2 regions of the Streptomyces sp. KPB2 genome follow, and region 2 is predicted to be linked to the other one. Evidence: predicted binding sites of a transcription regulator. Region 2 holds the regulator's gene; the other holds the start of a gene.
The links. Region 2 encodes HrcA, which represses chaperone genes, less so after heat shock. Its sites were predicted from a motif close to TTNGCACTCNGNNNNNCNGAGTGCNAA; they were not measured.
Positions count from the first base shown of each region.

Region 1: a site for HrcA is predicted at 1,938-1,964, ahead of groES (co-chaperone GroES). Genes of this name have one in related genera too.

Region 1 is NZ_CP034353.1:3,327,416-3,330,815, reverse strand. It holds gene D1J63_RS14455 (polysaccharide deacetylase family protein) at 66-1,046, shown strand; gene D1J63_RS14450 (polysaccharide deacetylase family protein) at 1,043-1,789, shown strand; gene groES (co-chaperone GroES) at 2,111-2,419, shown strand; gene groL (chaperonin GroEL) at 2,563-3,400, shown strand, end outside.
Region 2 is NZ_CP034353.1:5,502,464-5,505,863, forward strand. It holds gene D1J63_RS24730 (DUF3097 domain-containing protein) at 1-479, opposite strand, end outside; gene D1J63_RS24735 (MBL fold metallo-hydrolase) at 514-1,257, opposite strand; gene hrcA (heat-inducible transcriptional repressor HrcA) at 1,424-2,440, shown strand; gene dnaJ (molecular chaperone DnaJ) at 2,441-3,400, shown strand, end outside.

The DNA.
Region 1 (3,400 bases), 2.2 Mb from region 2:
ACCGTGCGCCTCCGGCGCGGTGTCGGACCGGGTTCGGCGGCCGGGCCCTGCGAGGATCCGGCACCATGCGAGCAGTCGTACAAAATGACAAAAGTCGGGCGTCGCGTCGCGTGTCCCGGGCATCCCGTCCCGCACTCCGCGGGGTCCGCCGCCGAGCACTGCGCCGGCGCGGGGCGGCGGCCACCGCCGTCCTCGCCGTCGCCGCCCTCGCCGGCGGCTGTGCGCAGGGCGACGGCCACGGGGAGCGGGGCGCCGCCGGCCGGCAGGGCCCGGAGGCTGCCCCGGCCCGCGCGGCCGACGCCGCGGCCGAGGCGCGCGAGGCCCGGGCCGCCCTCGTCGCCGCCGCCAAGCGCTGGAAGCTCGAGAAGGTCCCGCTGACGGCCCCCGCGCCGCCCGAGAAGAAGCCGGTGATCAAGGCCCGCGAGGGCTTCGAGGTCGACGGCCAGGAGGAGGACGGCCTCCCGCCGGTCTTCACCACGGTCCCCACCAAGGAGAAGGTCGTCTTCCTCACCATCGACGACGGCGCCGAGAAGGACCCGGCGTTCCTGAGGATGATGAGCGAGCTGAAGATCCCGTACACCGTCTTCCTCACCGACGACGAGATCAAGGACGACTACGGCTACTTCAAGAAGATGCAGGCCCGGGGCGTCACCCTCAACAACCACACCCTGAGCCACCCCTACCTGCCCGCGCTCTCCTACGAGGAGCAGAAGCACGAGATCTGCGGCATGCAGGACGTGATGGAGAAGCACTACGGCAAGCGCCCCGTCCTCTTCCGCCCGCCCTTCGGCAACTACAACCGCGACACCCTGCGCGCCGCCAAGTCCTGCGGCATCGAGTACGCCCCGATCTGGAGCGAGGAGGTGTACGTCGACCACTGGGAGTACCGCGAGTGGGACCAGGACCTGCACCCCGGTGACATCGTCCTCACCCACTTCCGGGGCGAGAACGACTGGGACGGCACCATGACCGACATGGTCCGCCGCTTCCTGGACCGGATCACCGCCGACGGATACGCGGTGGCCCGCCTGGAGGACTACCTGTGAGGCGAGGGCGGTCCCGCCCGGCAGGCACCGCCCCGGCCGCCCTCCTGCTCCCGCTGATCCTGCTGCTCCCGCTCACCGCCTGCGACCGGCTCGCCGCCCCCGCCGAACAGGCGGCGGCAGCCGGGGACCCCGCCCAGGACGCCGACCGGGGGCGCCGGCTGCCGCCCGTCGTGGACCACGTCCGTACCGACGACCCGGTCGTCTTCCTCACCTACGACGACAGCGCCGAGCGCGACCCCGCCCTCACCGGCCTGATCCGCGAACGGCGGCTCCCGGTCACCCTGTTCCTCACCGACACCGTCGCCGGACCGGCGTACGGCGACTTCGCCCGGCTGCGGCCGTTCGGGGCGAGCCTGCAGAACCACACCCTGGACCACCGCTCCCTGCGCGGCCTGCCCTACGCCGGCCAGCGCGCCGAGATCTGCGGCCAGCAGACCAAGCTCAAGTCCCGCTTCGGCGTCCGCGCCCACCTCTTCCGGCCGCCGCACGGCGCGTACGACACCACGACCCTGCGTGCCGCCGCCGACTGCGGCATCACGGCCCTGATCCTGTGGCGCGCCACCCTCGACGCCGACGGCGACCTCACCTACACCCGCGGCGAGCCCCGCCTCCACCCCGGCGACATCATCGCCGTGGACCCGGACCACCCGACGGCCACGAACCTGACGGCCCGCACGGAGCGTCTGCTGAAGACGATCGAGCAGCAGGGGCTGAGGGTGGGCAACTTGGAAAAGTACCTCTAGTCACAGCCCGTCCGGCGTTTGAGGACAAGGCCCGTTCAGGGCCGAAGCGGGGGCCTGGGGGCGGCAGCCCCCAGCGACGCCCACACCCACGCAGGGTGCCTTCACAAACCGGCGTTCACACGAAAACCCCGCCGACGCGCCGCCGGCATTGGCACTCCGCTTGACCGAGTGCTAACCGCAGTCATAGTCTCGGCTCTGGCACTCCCCACCGGAGAGTGCCAACACAGCGACGGGCAGGTCCGGCACCCGCGACGACGGATCGACCTGGTCGCCACCTCAGACAGTTAACCCCGTGAGATCTCCGAAGGGGGAGGTCGGATCGTGACGACCGCCAGCTCCAAGGTTGCCATCAAGCCGCTCGAGGACCGCATCGTGGTCCAGCCGCTCGACGCCGAGCAGACCACGGCTTCGGGCCTGGTCATTCCGGACACCGCCAAGGAGAAGCCCCAGGAGGGCGTCGTCCTGGCCGTGGGCCCGGGCCGCTTCGAGGACGGCAACCGTCTTCCGCTCGACGTCACCGTCGGCGACGTCGTGCTCTACAGCAAGTACGGCGGCACCGAGGTGAAGTACAACGGCGAGGAGTACCTCGTCCTCTCGGCCCGCGACGTGCTCGCGATCGTCGAGAAGTAGAAGTAGCGCTTCTCAGTAGTACTTCACTTCGAAGCACCTTGCTTTCCAGCTGCGCCCCTGGCTCCCGCGACCATAAAAAGCCGGGCGTCGGGGGCGCAGTTGCCGTATAACCCCAAGATTTCCGGAAGAGGGCTCACGCTCCCATGGCGAAGATCCTGAAGTTCGACGAGGACGCCCGTCGCGCCCTCGAGCGCGGCGTCAACAAGCTTGCCGACACGGTGAAGGTGACGATCGGCCCCAAGGGCCGCAACGTCGTCATCGACAAGAAGTTCGGCGCCCCCACCATCACCAACGACGGCGTCACCATCGCCCGCGAGGTCGAGGTCGAGGACCCGTACGAGAACCTCGGCGCCCAGCTGGTGAAGGAGGTGGCGACCAAGACCAACGACATCGCGGGTGACGGCACCACCACCGCCACCGTGCTCGCCCAGGCGCTCGTGCGCGAGGGCCTGAAGAACGTCGCCGCGGGTGCCTCCCCGGCGCTGCTCAAGAAGGGCATCGACGCCGCCGTCAAGGCCGTCTCCGAGGACCTCCTCGCCACCGCCCGCCCGATCGACGAGAAGTCCGACATCGCCGCCGTGGCCGCGCTGTCCGCCCAGGACCAGCAGGTCGGCGAGCTGATCGCCGAGGCGATGGACAAGGTCGGCAAGGACGGTGTCATCACCGTCGAGGAGTCCAACACCTTCGGTCTGGAGCTGGACTTCACCGAGGGCATGGCCTTCGACAAGGGCTACCTGTCGCCGTACTTCGTGACGGACCAGGAGCGCATGGAGGCCGTCCTCGACGACCCGTACATCCTGATCAACCAGGGCAAGATCTCCTCCATCGCGGACCTGCTGCCGCTGCTGGAGAAGGTCATCCAGGCCAACGCCTCCAAGCCGCTGCTGATCATCGCCGAGGACCTGGAGGGCGAGGCGCTCTCCACCCTCGTCGTCAACAAGATCCGCGGCACCTTCAACGCGGTGGCCGTCAAGGCCCCGG
Region 2 (3,400 bases):
CGTGCGTCCGGGCCGGGGGCGAAGTCGGCGACGATCGACGGGAGGTCGTCCACGCCGCCCAGGTACTCCACGACGACGCCCTCGACGCGCAGGTCGTCGCCCCAGACCTTCTCGACCAGCTCGGCGTCGTGCCGCCCCTCGACATAGATGCGCCCGGCGCGCGCCACCCGCGCCCGTGCGCCGGGGACGGCGACCGAACCGGACGCCGTACGGGAGGGCCGTACCGGGCCGGTGGACGAGGACGGCCGCACCAGCGTCACCACCCGCCCCTCCAGCAGGAACCCGCGTGGTTCCAGCGGGAAGACGCGGTGCTTGCCGAAGCGGTCCTCCAGGGTCACCGTGCCCGCCTCGCAGCGGATCACCGCGCCGCAGAACCCGGTGCCGGGCTCCTCGACCACCAGACCGGGGTCGGCCGGCACCTCGGGAACGGGCTGCGGTTTCTTCCACGGAGGGGTCAGGTCGGCGGAGTACTGGCGCATTCTGCCGACGATACGAGGAACGCCCGCCCGGTGATCAGCGCGACACGCCGAACCGGACGGCCAGCGCGTCCCGTTGGGCCCGCACGAACGCCGCGTCCACCACCGCTCCGTGACCCGGCACGTACAGCGCGTCGTCGCCGCCCAGATCGAGCAGCCGGTCCAGGGCCGCCGGCCAGTCGGACGGTACGGCGTCGGGGCCCGCCTGCGGCTCGCCGGACTCCTCGACCAGGTCGCCGCAGAAGACGACGGCCGGGGAGCCGGGCACCAGCACCGCCAGATCGTGTGACGTGTGCCCCGGACCCACGTCGGCCAGCAGGAGCTGACGGCCACCGCCCAGGTCGAGCCGCTGCTCGCCGCGGACATCCTGCCGGACGGGGACGAGCGCGTCGGCCGCCTCCCGCGCCGCCCGCGCGTCCAGCCCCTCCGCCACCGCGTCCGCGCGCAACGCCTCCCGCCCCTGTCCGCCCGGCGCGAACAGCGCGCCCGTACCCGCCGCGCCGTACGCGCCGTACACCTCCGCGCCCTCGAACGCCGCCGCGCCGAAGACGTGGTCGAAGTGCGGGTGGGTCAGCGCGAGATGTGTCACACGGTGGTCGGCGAGCCGCCGCGCCGCCTCGTGCAACCGGGCGCCCTCCGCCAGGCTGGACCCCGCGTCCACCATCAGTGCCCCGCCCGCGCCGAGCACCAGCCCCGCCGTGCAGTCCCAGCCCGGCAGCCGGCACCGCCCCACCCCGTCCGCCAGCCGCTCCCAGCCCAGCTCTTCCCAAGTCACCGTCACGGCGACGACGCTAACGGCATCGTCACGGCCTTGCCGGGGGCGTACCCCACGGCCGTACACTGGGCCGGGGAAGTCTGGCACTCGCGAGCCGTGAGTGCCAGGGCAGACAGGTCAACGCAGGCCAGACAGGCCGAAACGGGCGGACGACAGCTGGAGGTGCGCGCCGATGCTCAGTGAACGCAGGCTCCAGGTGCTGCGCGCCATCGTCCAGGACTACGTCGGCACCGAGGAACCGGTCGGTTCCAAGGCCCTCACCGAGCGGCACAACCTCGGCGTCTCCCCGGCCACCGTGCGCAACGACATGGCGGCCCTGGAGGACGAGGGGTTCATCGCCCAGCCGCACACCAGCGCCGGGCGCATCCCGACCGACAAGGGCTACCGGCTCTTCGTCGACAAGCTGGCCGGCGTCAAGCCGATGACCGCGCCCGAGCGGCGTGCCATCCAGAACTTCCTGGAGGGCGCCGTCGACCTCGACGACGTGGTGGCCCGCACGGTGCGGCTGCTCGCGCAGCTCACCCGGCAGGTCGCCGTCGTGCAGTACCCCTCGCTGACCCGTTCGACGGTGCGGCACGTGGAGCTGCTCTCGCTGGCGCCCGCGCGCCTGATGCTGGTGCTGATCACGGACACCGGCCGGGTCGAGCAGCGCATGGTCGACTGCCCGGCGCCGTTCGGCGAGGCCTCGCTGGCCGATCTGCGGGCCCGGCTCAACAGCCGGGTCGCGGGACGCCGTTTCACGGATGTCCCGTCTCTGGTGGAAGATCTTGCGGAGCCCTTCGAGGCCGAGGATCGGGGTACGGTCTCCACCGTGCTCTCCACTCTCCTGGAGACGCTGGTCGAGGAGAACGAGGAGCGGCTGATGATCGGCGGCACCGCCAATCTGACCCGCTTCGGGCACGACTTCCCCTTGGTGATCCGGCCGGTGCTGGAGGCACTGGAGGAGCAGGTCGTGCTCCTCAAGCTGCTCGGCGAGGCGAAGGATCCGGGCGTGACCGTACGGATCGGTCATGAGAACGCCCACGAGGGACTCAACTCAACGTCCGTCGTGTCGGTCGGCTACGGTTCGGGCGGCGAGGCGGTTGCCAAGCTCGGCGTGGTCGGACCGACCCGCATGGACTACCCGGGAACGATGGGAGCGGTACGCGCAGTGGCACGGTACGTCGGACAGATCCTGGCGGAGTCGTAGGTGGCCACGGACTACTACGCCGTACTCGGCGTGCGCCGCGACGCTTCCCAGGACGAGATCAAGAAGGCGTTCCGGAGGCTCGCCCGCGAGCTGCACCCGGACGTCAACCCCGATCCGAAGACCCAGGAGCGGTTCAAGGAGATCAACGCCGCCTACGAGGTGCTGTCGGACCCGCAGAAGAAGCAGGTCTACGACCTCGGCGGCGACCCGCTCTCCCAGGCCGGGGGCGGCGGTGGCGCCGGCGGCTTCGGCGCGGGCGGCTTCGGGAACTTCTCGGACATCATGGACGCGTTCTTCGGTACGGCGTCGCAGCGCGGGCCGCGCTCGCGCACCCGCCGGGGCCAGGACGCGATGATCCGCATCGAGGTCGAGCTGGACGAGGCCGCCTTCGGCACGACCAAGGACATCCAGGTCGACACGGCGGTCGTCTGCAACACCTGCAACGGCGAGGGCGCGGCGCCGGGCACGTCGGCCCAGACCTGTGACATGTGCCGCGGTCGCGGTGAGGTCTCGCAGGTCACCCGGTCCTTCCTGGGCCAGGTCATGACCTCCCGACCCTGCCCCCAGTGCCAGGGCTTCGGCACCGTGGTCCCCACCCCGTGCCCCGAGTGCGCGGGCGACGGCCGGGTCCGCTCCCGGCGCACCCTGACCGTGAAGATCCCGGCCGGGGTCGACAACGGCACCCGGATCCAGCTCGCGGGCGAGGGCGAGGTCGGCCCCGGCGGCGGCCCCGCCGGCGACCTGTACGTCGAGATCCACGAGCTGGCCCACTCGACCTTCCAGCGGCGCGGCGACGACCTGCACTGCACGGTCACCATCCCGATGACGGCGGCGGCCCTCGGCACCAAGGTGCCGCTGGAGACCCTCGACGGCATGGAGGAGATCGACATCCGACCGGGCACCCAGTCCGGCCAGTCGATCCCGAAGCACGGCCGGGGCGTCACCCACCTGCGCGGCGGC